One region of the Arthrobacter sp. P1_C12_2 genome, then DNA from elsewhere that is predicted to be linked to it. Evidence: predicted binding sites of a transcription regulator. Region 1 holds the regulator's gene; the other holds the start of a gene.
What was found. Region 1 encodes HrcA, which represses chaperone genes, less so after heat shock. Its sites were predicted from a motif close to TTNGCACTCGNNNNNNNCGAGTGCNAA; they were not measured.
Positions count from the first base shown of each region.

Region 2: the regulator HrcA is predicted to act here: its motif matches at 4,627-4,653, upstream of groL (chaperonin GroEL).

Region 1 covers NZ_JBFUAF010000002.1:335,871-343,460, reverse strand. The annotation lists gene lepA (translation elongation factor 4) at 1-873, shown strand, start outside; gene hemW (radical SAM family heme chaperone HemW) at 919-2,157, shown strand; gene AC1DZQ_RS04315 (DUF4870 domain-containing protein) at 2,263-2,682, opposite strand; gene AC1DZQ_RS04310 (DUF3097 domain-containing protein) at 2,824-3,675, opposite strand; gene hrcA (heat-inducible transcriptional repressor HrcA) at 3,994-5,007, shown strand; gene dnaJ (molecular chaperone DnaJ) at 5,071-6,201, shown strand; gene AC1DZQ_RS04295 (16S rRNA (uracil(1498)-N(3))-methyltransferase) at 6,204-6,977, shown strand; gene AC1DZQ_RS04290 (GerMN domain-containing protein) at 7,063-7,590, opposite strand, start outside.
Region 2 covers NZ_JBFUAF010000020.1:4,404-11,993, forward strand. The annotation lists gene AC1DZQ_RS18150 (siderophore-interacting protein) at 1-800, opposite strand, end outside; gene AC1DZQ_RS18155 (uracil-DNA glycosylase) at 852-1,670, opposite strand; gene AC1DZQ_RS18160 (DUF3263 domain-containing protein) at 1,845-2,117, shown strand; gene AC1DZQ_RS18165 (LytR C-terminal domain-containing protein) at 2,211-2,843, shown strand; gene AC1DZQ_RS18170 (cold-shock protein) at 3,003-3,206, shown strand; gene AC1DZQ_RS18175 (ABC transporter substrate-binding protein) at 3,266-4,540, shown strand; gene groL (chaperonin GroEL) at 4,836-6,473, shown strand; gene AC1DZQ_RS18185 (RNase H family protein) at 6,609-7,590, shown strand, end outside.

The DNA of each region.
Region 1 (7,590 bases):
CTGGAGAAGCTGATGCTCAACGACGCCGCGCTGGTGTACGAGCCCGAAACCTCCGCGGCGCTGGGATTCGGCTTCCGGGTGGGATTCCTGGGCCTGCTGCACCTGGAAATCACCCGCGAGCGGCTCGAACGCGAATACAACCTGGACCTCATTTCCACCGCCCCCAACGTGGAATACGAGGTGACGCTGGAGGACAAGAGAATCGTCCACGTCACGAACCCCAGCGAATACCCCACCGGAAAGATCGCCGAAGTCCGCGAGCCGATGGTGTCCGCCACCATCCTTGCGCCGAACGAGTTCGTCGGCGCGATCATGGAGCTGTGCCAGAGCCGGCGCGGCGTCATGGGCGGCATGGACTACCTCTCCGAGGACCGGGTGGAAATCCGTTACCGCCTGCCGCTGGCCGAAATCGTCTTCGATTTCTTCGACATCCTCAAGTCAAAGACCCGCGGCTACGGGTCGCTGGACTGGAAGGCCGACGGCGAGCAGGTGGCCGACCTCGTCAAGGTGGACATCATGCTCCAGGGCGAGCAGGTTGACGCCTTCTCCGCCATCACCCACCGTGACAAGGCCTACGCCTACGGCGTGATGATGACCGGCAAGCTGCGCGAACTCATCCCGCGCCAGCAGTTCGAGGTGCCCATCCAGGCCGCCATCGGCTCCAGGATCATCGCCCGCGAAAGCATCCGCGCCATCCGCAAGGACGTCCTTGCCAAGTGCTACGGCGGTGACATCACCCGAAAGCGCAAGCTGCTGGAGAAGCAGAAGGAAGGCAAGAAGCGCATGAAGATGGTGGGCCGCGTCGAGGTGCCGCAGGAGGCGTTCATCGCAGCGCTGACAACGGACGAGTCCAAGGACAAGGCCAAGAAGTAACGGTGCAGGTAATGACGGTTGCTGCAGTATCGGCAGGCCGGGCCCGTGCCTAGCGTCCTTCCACTCGGCGACCCGGCGCCGCCGGACGGGCTCCTCCCTGCCCAGGCGCGCCAGGGCGCCGGGCAGCGCGCGTTCGGGCTGTATGTGCACATCCCGTTCTGCGCGGTCCGCTGCGGGTACTGCGACTTCAACACCTATACCGCCACCGAGCTGGGCGGCGGGGCCTCCCAGGACGCCTACGCCGCCACCGCGATCGCGGAAGTGGAATTCGCCGCCGGAGCTCTGAAGGAATCCGGCCTGCCCGGCCGTCCCCTCAGCACGGTCTTCTTCGGCGGCGGCACACCCACGCTGCTGCCGGCGGAGGACCTGGCGCGCATACTCACGGCCGCGATCGGCGCCTGGGGCCTGCAGCCCGGCGCCGAGGTGACCACCGAGGCGAACCCCGATTCCGTCACCCCCGCATCCTTGCAGCTGCTCGCCGACGCCGGGTTCACCCGCGTCTCGTTCGGCATGCAGTCGGCCGTGCCGCACGTCCTGAAGGTCCTGGACCGCACCCACACGCCCAGCCGGGTGCCGGAGGTGGTGCAGTGGGCGCGCGATGCCGGGCTCGCGGTCAGCCTGGACCTCATCTACGGGACGCCGGGGGAGTCGCTGGAGGACTGGCGCTACTCGCTCGAGACGGCATTGTCCTACGCCCCAGACCACATCAGCGCCTATGCCCTGATTGTTGAAGACGGCACGAAGCTTGCGGCGCAGATCCGCCGCGGCGAAGTGCCGGAAATCGACGACGACGACCACGCCGCCAAATACGAACTCGCCGACGAACTGATTTCCGCGGCCGGGCTCGCCTGGTACGAGGTCAGCAACTGGTCCCGCACCCCGGAACAGGCCTGCCGGCACAACCTCGCCTACTGGCGGGGGGACGACTGGTGGGGCATCGGGCCCGGGGCTCACTCCCACGTCGGCGGCGTCCGCTGGTGGAACGTCAAGCACCCCACCGCCTACGCCAACCGCCTCGGCGCCGGCGTCTCACCCGCCGCCGGACGCGAAACGCTGGACACCGAAACCCGGAACGTGGAACGGGTCATGCTCGAGGCCCGGCTCAACTCCGGACTCGACATCCCGAGCCTCGGCGGCCTGGGGGACACCGGCAGGCACGCCATCGCGGGGCTGATTGCCGACGGCCTGGTGGACCCCGCGGCCGCTTTCAAGGGCCGGCTCATCCTCACGCTCAAAGGCCGGCTGCTGGCCGACGCCGTGGTCCGCAGGATCCTGCCGGACTAGGCCGCCGGCCACACAGCGGCCACCAACAGCCTGCCGCACAAACGAGAGAGCCGGCCGCTGCCCTTACGGGCGGCGGCCGGCTCTCTTTCTTGGGTCCGGGCGGGGCTATTTGATCCAGCGCAGGTTGAACTCGTAGCGGTGCGGCTGGCCGCGGTTGACGTGGATGCCTGCCGCCACCGAGAAGCACGTCACGGCGATCCAGATCACCGTGGCGAGCACGGCGAAGAGGTTGCCCACCACGGGAATGAAGACCAGCAGATTGCAGAGCACTGCGGCGATGGTCGGCGGCAGCGTGAAATTGAGGGCTTCCTTGGATTCCTGCGCCGTGAACGGGCCGCGGTCCTTGAAGATGAGGTAGATCAGCAGCGACGGTACGCAACCCAGGATGCCGCCAAAGTGCGCCAGCGTGGCCCACTGCCGGTCCTCGCCGGCCGTCAGCGGCAGCGCGTTTGCCGGAACGCCATGGTACGGGGCCTGACCATGGCCGGCCTGGTTGCCCGTGTGTTCGCGTGCGTTATCTGCCACGGTGTAGCCCTTCAGATTGCGATGATGCGTTGCTGCCTGGGTGATGCCTGGAATAGCCGGGACCGCACTGGGAGGGCGGCCGCAGATACAAGAATACTTGCTCGGGCCCGGAAATGGAGATCACGGGGCGGCCGCGGCGGGCTAGGGCACGGTGAGGAAGTCAATGACCTCTTCCACGCGGCCAAGCAGGGACGCCTCCAGATCCGCGTAGCTGCGGACAGCCCCCAGGAGTTTCTGCCAGCCGAGGCCGACGTCCTCCTTCGTGGAGTGGGGCCACCCGAAGGCCATCAGGATGCCGGTCTTCCAGTCCACGCCGCGGGGGATCACGGGCCACTGCTCAATCCCCAGGACCGCGGGCCGGATGGCCTGCCACACGTCCACGTACGGGTGGCCCACGATCAGGACGTTGCCGGCGGCGCCCGGTGAGGCCATGACGGCGTCGGCGATCCGCGACTCCTTGGAGTCGGCCACCAGGTGGTCTACGAGCACGCCGAGGCGCCGGCCCGGGCCCGGTCCGAACTCCGCCACGGCGGCCGCGAGGTCGTCAATGCCGTGCAGGGGTTCGACGACGATGCCCTCCACCCGGAGGTCATCGCCCCAGACCTTCTCCACCAGCTCGGCGTCGTGCTTGCCTTCAACCCAGATGCGGCTGGCTTTGGCCACCTGTGCGCGCTGCCCCGCCACCCGGACCGAGCCGGACGCCGTGCGGCCGGCACCGGCGGCCGGTGCCGCCTTCTTTGGGGCCGGAGGCATCAGTCGGATGGGCTGGCCCTCCAAAAGGAAGCCAAAGCCGAGGCGGAAGGACCGCGACTTGCCCCGCCGGTCCTCCAGCGCCACGACGTGCATGCCGCCGGACTTCTCCACTCGGGTCACGGCACCCACCCACCCGGACTGGACCTCCTCGAGGACCATCCCGCGTTCCACCGGGACTTCCGGCAACTGGGTCTTGGCGGGGGCGGACAGGTCCTGGGGTCCCCAGTTCTGGTACGACATCTCTACACGCTTACTTTGCACTCGGAATGTACGGCGGTCGGTGGAACTCTCCGGGGCCGGAACCCGGACCGCGACGGCGCGCAACGGCGGCGGCTGCCACGGTCCCGGCGCCGGCGTGACAGGAATCGCGTTCCCGTGGGCCACGCCTGGAGCGAATCCAATGCTAACAACGCGGCGACTCATATTAGACTGGTTAGCACTTAGGCATGTCGAGTGCTAACCCTTGTCCTGTTTCGGGCCGTCCGTGCACCACGGGTGGACGTGAACCGGACAAGGCGGGGCGGCACCGGCTGCGGGACAGTCGATTGGAGGTGGAGCGTGAGCGAACCGCGCAAACTCGAAGTGCTGCGCGCCATCGTGGAGGACTACGTCCATTCGCGTGAGCCCGTTGGTTCCAAAGCGCTCGTCGAGCGGCACCATCTCGGCGTCTCCAGTGCCACGATCCGAAATGACATGGCGGCGCTGGAAGACGAGGGTCTGATCACGGCACCGCATACGAGTGCGGGCCGGATCCCCACTGACAAGGGCTACCGGCTCTTCGTCGACCAGATCTCAGCGGTGAAGCCGTTGTCCCCCGCCGAGCGCCGGGCCATCCAGGCCCTGCTGGAAGGATCCGAGGACCTCGACGACATCCTTGACCGGACCGTGAGGCTCCTCTCGCACCTGACCAACCAGGTCGCCGTCGTGCAGTATCCGCTGCTCAGCCGCGCCCGGGTGCGGCACATAGAGTTCGTGCTGCTGGCCCCCCGGAAGGTGCTGATCGTCCTCATCGCGGACACCGGCAAAGTGGAGCAGCGCGTCATCGACGTCGGGCAGGATATACCCGACGACGCCCTGGCGGAGCTGCGTACCCGTTTCCTGTCGAGCCTGTCCGGAACCCCGCTGAGCCTGCTGCCCCAGCTGCTGCCCGCCGTCGTCGCCGCCGGCGCGCCGGCGCGCCGTGGCGCGGCGCAGGCGCTGGCCCGCGGCCTGGAAGCCCTGGCCACGAGCAGCCGCGAAGAGCGCATGGTTATGGCCGGCACGGCGAATCTGGCACGCTCCAATGTGGACTTCCCGCTTAGCATCGGCCCCGTGCTGGAGGCGCTCGAGGAACAGGTGGTCATGCTCCGCCTGCTCAGCGAAATGGCCGAAGACCCGCGCGGCGTGACCGTGAGCATCGGCCGGGAAAACCCCTACGACGGCCTCGCCGAGGCCTCAGTCGTGGCCACCGCCTATGGGCCGGACGCCACGGCCAAGGTCGGCGTCCTGGGACCCACCCGGATGGACTATCCCACCACCATGGCCGCCGTCCGCGCGGTGGCCCGTTACCTTTCGAGGATCCTGGGGCCTTGACAGGCCGGGACCTAACGCGACTTCTTGCCCCACAGGCAGTACAACAAGGAAGAGATACACACTTTGAGCAGCCACTATGACGTTCTTGGAGTCTCCCGCGACGCAACGGGGGAGGAGATCAAGAAGGCTTACCGGAAACTGGCCCGGACCCTGCACCCGGACGTGAACCCGGGAGAAGACGCCTCAGACCGGTTCAAGGCCGTCACGCACGCCTACGAGGTCCTCTCCGATCCGCAGAAGCGCCGGGTCTATGACACCACGGGCAACGAGAACGGCACCGACAACGGCTTCGGCGGCGGCAGCTACTCGGGCCAGGGCTTCGCCTTCCAGGACATTTTCGAGACGTTCTTCGGGGCAGGCGGCGGCCAGGGCGGCCCCGCGTCCCGTGTCCGCCGCGGCCAGGACGCGCTGATCAGCGTGCGGATTGACCTCCGCGACGCGGTGTTCGGCGTGAACAAGAAGCTGGAGGTCGACACGGCTGTGGTCTGCCCGACGTGCGAGGGCTCCTGCTGCCGCGAGGGCACCCACCCGGTGCGCTGCGACATCTGTGGCGGCAGCGGCCAGGTCCAGCGCGCTGTGCGCTCCATCCTGGGCCAGGTCATGACCTCGGCCCCCTGCGGATCCTGCGAGGGCTTCGGCACCGTCATCAAGGACCCCTGCAACGAGTGCAGCGGCCAGGGCCGGATCCGCAGCCGCCGCTCGCTGACCGTCAAGGTACCGGCCGGCGTTGCCACCGGCACCCGCATCCAGTTGTCCGGCCAGGGCGAGGCGGGACCCGCCGGCGGACCGGCCGGGGACCTGTACGTGGAAATCCGGGTCAACAACGACGCCACGTACGTCCGCGACGGCGACGATCTGCACGCGAGCCTCAACATCCCCATGACGGCCGCCGCGCTCGGCACCGAAATTTCCCTCGACACCTTCGACGGGCAGCAGGAGATCGACGTCAGGGCCGGCACCCAGTCGGGCGAGATCATCACCCTGCGCGGCCTCGGTGTCACCCATCTGCGCGGGCACGGGCGCGGTGATCTGAAGGTGCACCTGCAGGTTGAAACGCCGGGCAAGCTCGATGCCGCCCAGGAGGACCTGCTCCGCCAACTGGCCAAGCTGCGCGGCGAGCACTTCACGGCCGGAAAGCTCGCGGCCAGCGGCGGTGTCTTCGCTAAGCTCCGGGACCGGTTCGGTAACCTGTAGCGGTGAGTAACCCGGTCTTCTTCACCGCCCCAGGCACCCTGGACCAGCAGGTCCCCGGCTCCGCCTTCGTCCTGGAGGGCGCCGAGGCCCGCCACGCCGTCACCGTCAAGCGGATCGCGGTCGGCGAGGCCGTGGACATCGCCGACGGCGCCGGCAAGCGGCTGACCGGCACGGTGACCGCCGCCCTGCCCGGGGAACTGACCGTCGAGTGCCTCGACGTTGCTGCCGAGCCTCGGCCCGGGACCCGGCTGGTCCTGGTCCAAGCCCTCGCCAAGGGCGACCGCGACGAACTGGCAGCCGAGACGGCCACCGAGCTGGGCATCGACGCTGTCATTCCCTGGCAGGCGGAACGGTCCATTGTGCGGTGGAAGGCGGAACGGGCCGCGAAGGCGCACGCCAAGTGGCAGTCTGTGGTGACGGCAGCTGCCAAGCAGGCGCGCCGGGCCTGGATCCCGGAGGTCCGGGCGGCAGTCGACGGCGCCGGGCTGCAAGCGGCCGTGGCGGCCGCGGACCTCGCGGTCATCCTGCACGAAGACGCCGTCCGCCCGCTGCGGCTCGTCCTGGAAACCTGGCTGGAATCCGCGCAGCCCGGTGACGCCGGATCCCGTGAAGTGCTGCTGATCGTGGGTCCCGAAGGCGGCATCAGCCCGCGGGAAGTGACCCGGCTGTGCGACGCGGGGGCAGTCACTGCCCTCCTGGGGCACCACGTGCTGCGCTCGTCCACTGCGGGGCCCGCCGCTACCGTGCTGGCCAGCGACATCCTCGGCCGCTGGTGACCGGCGGCAGCCGTCGTCGCCAGTGACATGACGGTTATTCGACCGTGACGGCTATTTGACTGCGGAGCCTATTTGACCGGGAAGCCTATTTGACCGTGAAGCCGCGGGTGTCCTGGAATACTTCCTTGGCGCTGTCGGACGGGTCCACCTGGGACACCCGGACCTCGTAAGTGCCCGGGCCGAGGTTCGCGGACAAGGTGAACAACCCTGAATGGGCGGAGTCGGCCGAGGCCGTGGCGTTGCCGTTGAGATACGCGGTCTTGGCGTTGTCGCCGTCGCCGTCTACCTTGAGGATCGCCCAGCGCAGTTTCCCGCCCTGGACGGTGCTGCGGCCACTGATTTTGACCGAACCGTCGGCCACAGACGTACCTTCCTGCGGATCGATGATCCACACCGGTGCCACCATCCCGGCGCTGCGGGATGTCGGTTCGCCCAACCGGACATGGTTGAAGGCGACGTAGTCCGTGTGACCGTCAACCAGCACAACCACCTGGACCTGCTGTCCGGCATCGATGAGGCCGGCGCTGGCCGCGGCAGCTGTCGCCGTGTAGACGAGCTGCTGGATGGCGCGCTCGGCCATGGCTGCATCCACGTTGCTGTTGAAGGCATCAGC
Region 2 (7,590 bases), on a different contig from region 1:
TCATCCTCCACCCGGCCCTTGGCCCAGTAGCCCGAGAGGGACACCTGGGCCCGCTCCAGCCCGCGCTGCACGTAGAAAACCTCCCGGAGGCCCTTCATGTAGCCCCGCTCGCCGTGGGCAAAGACGTGCACCCGGCCCTCGGGCCACTCGGCGTCGCGCACTGCCGTGACCAGCAGTCCGCTCTCGCCGGCGGGGGCACCGCCGCGCAGCAGCCAGCGCAGTTCGACGCCGGCCGGCCCGTTGATGGACTGGATGTCGGCGTCACTGTCCACTTCTAGCAGGGCGAGGCCGCGGGCGTCCTCGGGCAGGGACTCGATTGCCGCGCCGATGGCCGGCAAAGCGGATTCATCGCCGGCGAACAGGTACCAGTCGGCGGCCGGATCCGGGTTGTACCCGCCGCCCGGGCCTGTAAAGGTCAGGCGATCGCCGGGCCGGGCCGAGGCCGCCCAGGGACCGGCGAGGCCCTCGTCGCCGTGGATCACAAAGTCAATGGCGAGTTCCTGCGCCTCCGGGTCCACCCAGCGGACCGTGTAGGTCCGGGTGTGTGGCCACTGACTGCGCGGCATGGCTTCCCTGATGGCCCACAGGTCCAGCGGTTCCGGGTATTCGACGCCGGGTTGCGGAAAGACGATCTTGACGTACCGGTCCACGTAGTCGTTGTTGACGAACCCGGCGAAGCCAGGGCCGCCGGCGATGATCCGGACCATGTGCGGGGAGAGTTGTTCCCTGCGCAGGACCATCAGGTCGGTCTGGGGACGCGAGTTCCGGGTGGCGGTGGTGGCGGCGGGGACGGAGGTCATGAAGCTAAGCCTAACGAAGAACCCTGGCCGGGAGCTTTGGGCGCAGGCCTGTTACGGCAGCGGCGGAAGTTCCCAGTCGACCGTCCCGTTGCCCTGTTCCTGCAGCAGGGCGTTGGCCCGGCTAAAGGGCCGGGACCCGAAGAAGCCGCGCGAGGCCGAGAGCGGGCTGGGGTGGGCGCTGGCGATCACGGCAGCGGACCCCAGCAGCGGCCGCACGGACTCGGCATCCTTCCCCCACAGGATCACCACGAGAGGCGCGTGGCCCACCCCGGAAGCGGACGAGCGGTCCGCGACTGCACGGATGGCTGTCGCCGTGACGGCCTCCCAGCCCTTGTTCCGGTGTGAGCCCGCCGCCCCGGCCCGGACACTGAGCACCCTGTTGAGCAGCAGTACGCCCTGCTCCGACCAGCGGCTGAGGTCCCCGTGGACACGCGGGGGAAAGCCGAGATCGGCCTGAAGTTCCTTGTAGATGTTGGCCAGGCTGCGGGGGATTGGCCGGGTGGCACCGTCCACGGCGAAGGACAACCCCACAGCGTGCCCCGGCGTCGGATACGGATCCTGGCCCACCACCAGCACCCGGACGCCGGCCAGCGGCTGCCGGAAGGCCCGCAGCAGGTTTGGCGGCGATGGCAGCACGCCATGTCCGGCGGCCACTTCGTCGGCGAGGAAGGCCAGGGCTTCCCGCAACTGCGCCTCCACCGGCGCCAGTGGGGCCGCCCAGTCCGGAGCGACCAGCTCGCTCAGCGGCCGGCGCGCCAGGTCCGCGAAGCTGGGGCCGCCGGCGGCTCCGGGTTCCAGCTCGAACAGCGCGTCGGCGTCAAACCCGGGATCAGAAGCGGAGTCAAACTCGGAATCAAACACAGCACCCATTCTTCCGCAGGCGCCGCCCATTTCGGCCCCCCGCCGAATGACAACCCTGTCATTCGGCCGTAGCATGGGGACTGACTTTTACCGGATCCAGCCAAGGAGTGTGTCGTGGCCGAAACAGCGCAAGAGTACGTGCTCGCGGGGGACTATGTAGCCGACGCAGCCGCCGGCGCGGGCCTGGACGGGGTGTCCGCGGAGTCTCCTCTGAGCGCCCGCGACCAGCAGATGCTGGCCTTGGAGCGGCAATGGTGGAAGTACGCCGGGGCCAAAGAACAGGCCATCCGCGAGCTGTTCGATCTGTCCGCCACGCACTACTACCAGATCCTCAATGCCCTCATTGATACCGAGGATGCGCTGGCCCACGATCCCATGCTGGTCAAGAGATTGCGTAGACTACGTACATCACGCCAACGTGCCCGCACTGCCCGTCGTCTGGGAACAGATTCGTAAAGTCGCGTCACGAGCAGTCGGATGCGCACGTCCTGTTGCGTCCGTTCCGGCCTCGGGCACCCCGTATGAAATCAGCAAGGACGTCGTCTTACCATGACCAAATACGCTCGGGATGAATTTGACCGGGTCCCGGAGACCTCTACCCGGCAGGGTGTCCACCGGGCCGTCGCAGCATCGCGCCGCCGGAGCCTGGCACCCATCCTGGCGGCCGGCTGCGTAGCCTTGGCCGTCGGCCTGGTGGCCTTCCTGCTCCTGCCGAAGCTCGGATTCCCCGCAGGCCAGGCCGCAGCCGTGACCGCAGGTGACAGCGCGTCCGCATCTGCCGGCAGTAGCGCGTCCGCCTCGAGCCCCGTGAGCCCCACGCCGACGAACCCGGAGCCGGCCGGCACGGAACCCGCCGCGGCGCCGTCGGCTTCGCCTTCAGCGACGCCCAGCGCCCCAGCCGCCGCTGTGGACAAGACGCAGCCGGTGACGATCTACAACGCGACCACCACCGCTGGCCTCGCCACCAGGGTCGGCGGCACCGTCACGTCCGACGGCTGGGCCCTGGGCGAGAGAGGCAACTGGGGCGGAGTCCCGCAGCAGACGTCGGTGATCTTCTACAGCGGCGTCGAGCAGAAAGACAATGCGGAGGCACTCGGAACCCTCCTCGGCATCGACACCCTCGTGGACTCCGCCGAGTTCAACATGCCCCTTGTCGTTGTGCTCGGCCCCGGCTACCAGTAGCCAAATCCGGTTACGCCTCAATAACTATTAGGCGGCGGCCCTGCCCGCCGCCTGCGTTCCTGGGGGACGCTGTGGGTACAGTATCTGCGGATTTCTCTTCGCAGTCCGCGGCCCACATCGAGGTGGGCCGCACGCAAGCTAGCTGAAAGTGTGGACACCATGGCACTGGGAACCGTCAAATGGTTCAACGCCGAAAAGGGCTACGGCTTCATCACCGTGGACGGCTCCGAGAACGACGTCTTCGTGCACTGGTCCGCGATCGTCGGGGAAGGCTACCGCGCCCTGGACGAGGGCCAGCGGGTGGAGCTGGAAGTCGGCGAGGGCGAAAAGGGCCCGCAGGCTGAAAGCGTCCGGCCCGCCTAGTGGCACTGGCTGCCGTCAAGAACGCCCCGCGGGACGCGGCGAGGCGCACGGGAGGACCTTTGCCGCTGGGCCGCGCCCTGGCGGCAGGCACAGTAGCGGCCCTGGCCCTGACGGGCTGCCTGGGCCCTGCGGGCAGCGCCCGTGTGGCCAGCGCCGACGCGAGCGGTGACGGCACCCTGCGCATCGGCCTGATCCTGGACAACACGGGGAAGCAGAACTTCCTCAACGCCTCCCAGCTCGCGGCCGCCAAGCTTGCCGTCAAGGAGATCAACGCTGCCGGCGGGCACAAAGGCAAACCGGTGGAGCTGCTGCCGGAAACCATCAGCACGGACACCGCCGCCCAGGCCAAAGCGCTGGTTGCCGCCAAGGCCGACGTCGTGATTGGCCCGACTGATTCCAGCCGCGCCCCGGCCGCCATCGACGTGCTGGCCAACGCCAAGGTAGCCGTCATCTCCCCGGCCAACACTGCTGCCGCGCTCAGCAACTACAAGAGCGGCGGCTACTATTTCCGCACCTCGGCCGCCGACATCGCCCAGGCATCCGTCCTCGCCAAGCTGGCCAAAGACGGCGGCGCCAGAACCCTGGCGGTGCTGCACGAGGAAGGCGACTACGGCAAAGAGGTCGCCGCCGCCGTCGGCGGTGCGGCAAAACAATCCGGACTGGAAGTCGTGGCCGACGCGGAGTTCACTCCCGGCCAGGCACAACAGGCTGCCGCCACCGCGAAGGCCGCCAATCCCGACGCCGTCGTCCTGGTCTCGCGCGACGGCGCTCAGGGTGCCATCGCCGAGCTGAACAACGCCGGCCTGGCCGGCAAGAAACTGGTCCTCAGCGACGGAGCAGTCAGCAAGTATGGCTCCGGCCTGGGCACGCGGGCGCTCGACGGCGCACGCGGGATCCTGCCCGGCGTCTTCCCCTCCGCCACCTTCCAGACGGACCTCGTCGCCGTTGATCCGGGACTGAAGGACATGGTGTTTGCCGCCGAGACGTACGACGCCGTCGTCCTGGCCGCCGTCGCTGCCGCCGCGGCAGAGGACGACGCCGGAACCTCCATCGCGGCGTCCCTCGTAGCGGTCTCCGGCGGAACTGCGGCAGCAGGCGCGCCGGGCGGCGGCCAGCCCGCCAGCCAGCCGCCCAGCAAGTCGTGCACGAGCTACAAGGACTGCGCTGATGTCCTCCGGGCAGGCCAGCGCCCGGACTATGACGGCCAGTCCGGACGGATCAACTTTGATTCCCACGGCGACATCACCGAAGCGAACTACATGGTCTACACCTACGGCGAGGACAATCTGCCCACGGCGCACGGCACGGAAGCTGCCAGCAGCAGCGGCGGCTGATCGCTCGTAGCGTATTGTGCCCGCGTGGCGGGCGGTTCCGGCCGGGCACTGCTTGCACTCTCCCCGGGGGAGTGCTAATTATTGAGTTAGCACTCCAGCGCGCTGACTGCTAACACGACGCCCGGTCCGCCCGGCCGCGAAGTGGGGCAGCCGGTCCAGGAGCTAAAGGAACACCTTGCTGGGGTGAGATCCCGGACCCAGCGGCATACAGAGGCCGCGGGGTAGGGATCGTCCGTCGCGGGCACCACAGCGAAGGTTCATTCTTAACGACTGTCCCGAAAGGACTACTGCCGTTATGGCCAAGATCATTGCATTTGATGAAGAGGCACGCCGCGGTCTTGAGCGGGGCCTGAACATCCTCGCCGACGCCGTCAAGGTCACCCTCGGCCCGCGTGGACGCAACGTCGTCCTCGAAAAGAAGTGGGGCGCCCCCACGATCACCAACGATGGTGTTTCCATCGCCAAGGAGATCGAGCTGGACGATCCTTACGAGAAGATCGGCGCCGAGCTGGTCAAGGAAGTTGCCAAGAAGACGGACGACGTCGCAGGCGACGGCACCACCACGGCAACTGTGCTGGCACAGGCCCTGGTCAAGGAAGGCCTGCGCAACGTCGCGGCCGGCGCTGACCCGCTGTCCCTCAAGCGCGGCATCGAGAAGGCTGTTGACGCCGTGACCATCGAGCTCCTGGCCTCCGCCAAGGAAATCGAGACCAAGGAAGAGATCGCCGCCACCGCGTCCATCTCTGCCGGCGACAACGAGATCGGCGCCCTGATCGCCGAAGCCCTCGACAAGGTCGGCAAGGAAGGCGTCATCACGGTCGAGGAGTCGAACACGTTCGGCCTCGAGCTGGAGCTGACCGAAGGCATGCGCTTCGACAAGGGCTACATCTCGGCCTACTTCGTCACCGACGCCGAGCGCCAGGAAACGGTCCTTGAGGATCCGTACATCCTGATCGTCAACTCCAAGATCTCCAACGTCAAGGAACTTGTTGCTGTCCTGGAAAAGGTCATGCAGTCTTCCAAGCCGCTGCTGATCATTGCCGAAGACATCGAGGGCGAGGCCCTGGCCACCCTGATCGTCAACAAGATCCGTGGCACCTTCAAGTCCGTTGCCGTCAAGGCTCCGGGCTTCGGCGACCGCCGCAAGGCGCAGCTGGCCGACATCGCCATCCTCACCGGCGGCCAGGTCATCTCCGAGGAAGTCGGCCTCAAGCTTGAGACCGCCGGACTCGAACTCCTTGGCAAGGCCCGCAAGGTTGTTGTCACCAAGGACGAGACCACGATCGTCGAGGGTGCCGGCGACGCCGACCAGATCGCCGGCCGCGTGTCCCAGATCCGCGCCGAGATCGAGAACTCGGATTCCGACTACGACCGCGAGAAGCTGCAGGAGCGCCTGGCCAAGCTGGCCGGCGGCGTTGCAGTCATCAAGGCCGGCGCCGCAACCGAGGTCGAGCTCAAGGAACGCAAGCACCGCATTGAGGACGCCGTCCGCAACGCCAAGGCTGCTGTCGAAGAGGGCATCGTCGCCGGCGGTGGCGTTGCCCTGATCCAGGCCGGCGCCAAGGCCTTCGCGAACCTGCAGCTCTCCGGTGACGAGGCAACGGGCGCGAACATCGTCCGCGTTGCCATCGACGCCCCGCTGAAGCAGATCGCCTTCAACGCCGGCCTCGAGCCTGGCGTCGTCGTGGACAAGGTCCGCGGCCTGCCCGCAGGTCACGGCCTCAACGCCGCCACCGGCGAGTACGTCGACCTGCTGGCCGCCGGCATCAACGACCCGGTCAAGGTAACCCGCTCTGCCCTGCAGAACGCGGCTTCCATTGCCGGCCTGTTCCTCACCACCGAGGCCGTTGTAGCCGACAAGCCCGAGAAGGGTGGCGCCCAGATGGGCGGCGGCGACGACATGGGCGGCATGGGCGGCATGGGCGGTTTCTAACCACCCTCGCCAGCCATTACCGGCTGTTCGACGACGGCGGTCCCACCTTCGGGTGGGGCCGCCGTCGCCGGTTAAGCGCGGTCCCCGCCCGAGGGAGCGTCAGTGGGCGTCGGCGGGTTCTGGCAGGATAGGTCAGTGACGATTACAGCAGCGGCCGACGGTTCGGCCTTAGGAAATCCTGGCCCGGCCGGCTGGGCCTGGTACGTGAATGACGACTGCTGGCGGGCCGGTGGATGGCCCCACGGTACGAACAACCAGGGCGAATTGATGGCGGTGCTGGACCTGTTCCGGGCGACGGCACACGTGCCCCGGGAAGACCTGCTGATCCTCTGCGACAGCCAGTACGTCATCAACGCCGTGACCAAGTGGATGCCCGGCTGGAAACGCAAGGGATGGCGCAAGGCCGACGGCAAGCCGGTGCTGAACGTGGACCTCCTCAAGGACATCGACCAGGCGCTGGTGGGCCGCAAGTACACCTTCGAGTGGGTGCGGGGCCACGCGGGGCACGAGCTCAACGAGGCGGCAGACGTCCGCGCCCGGGCAGCGGCCACGTCGTACCAGCAGGGCGTAGCCGTCCGGCAGGGCCCCGGGTTCGGGACTCCGGACGGCGAGACGCAGCCGGCAGGCCCCGCGGGCGAGACGCAGCCGGCAGGCCAGCCGGCCTCCACGGTGCCGCAGCCGGCCCCGGCACAGCCCGCTGCACCACAGCCCGCCACGTCGCCGGCCGCGACCCGGCCGCAGGCAGCCCCGGCGCCTTCCGGCCAGCAGGAACTCTTTGGCGCACCAGGGACCTACGACGAACCAGACCTCTTCAGCGAACTCGAAGAAGAACCTGCCGTGGCCTTGGCAGAGACCAGCCCCGAAGCCGTCGTCGAGTCCCTCGAACGGGAACTGCTCCGCCCGGAAACCCGGGAGGACCTGGGCCGCACGGGCGTCCTGCTCCACCCGGACTTCACCGAAATCGGCAGCTCCGGCCGGATCTGGACCCGCGACGCCATGATGACGTCACTGGAGGACAACCCGGGCGGACCCGTGGAGCTGGAGCTATTGGGCGCGGACCGGCTGGGCGAGAAGACCGTCCTCTTGACCTACCGCAGCCACACGCGCGAGGGATCAG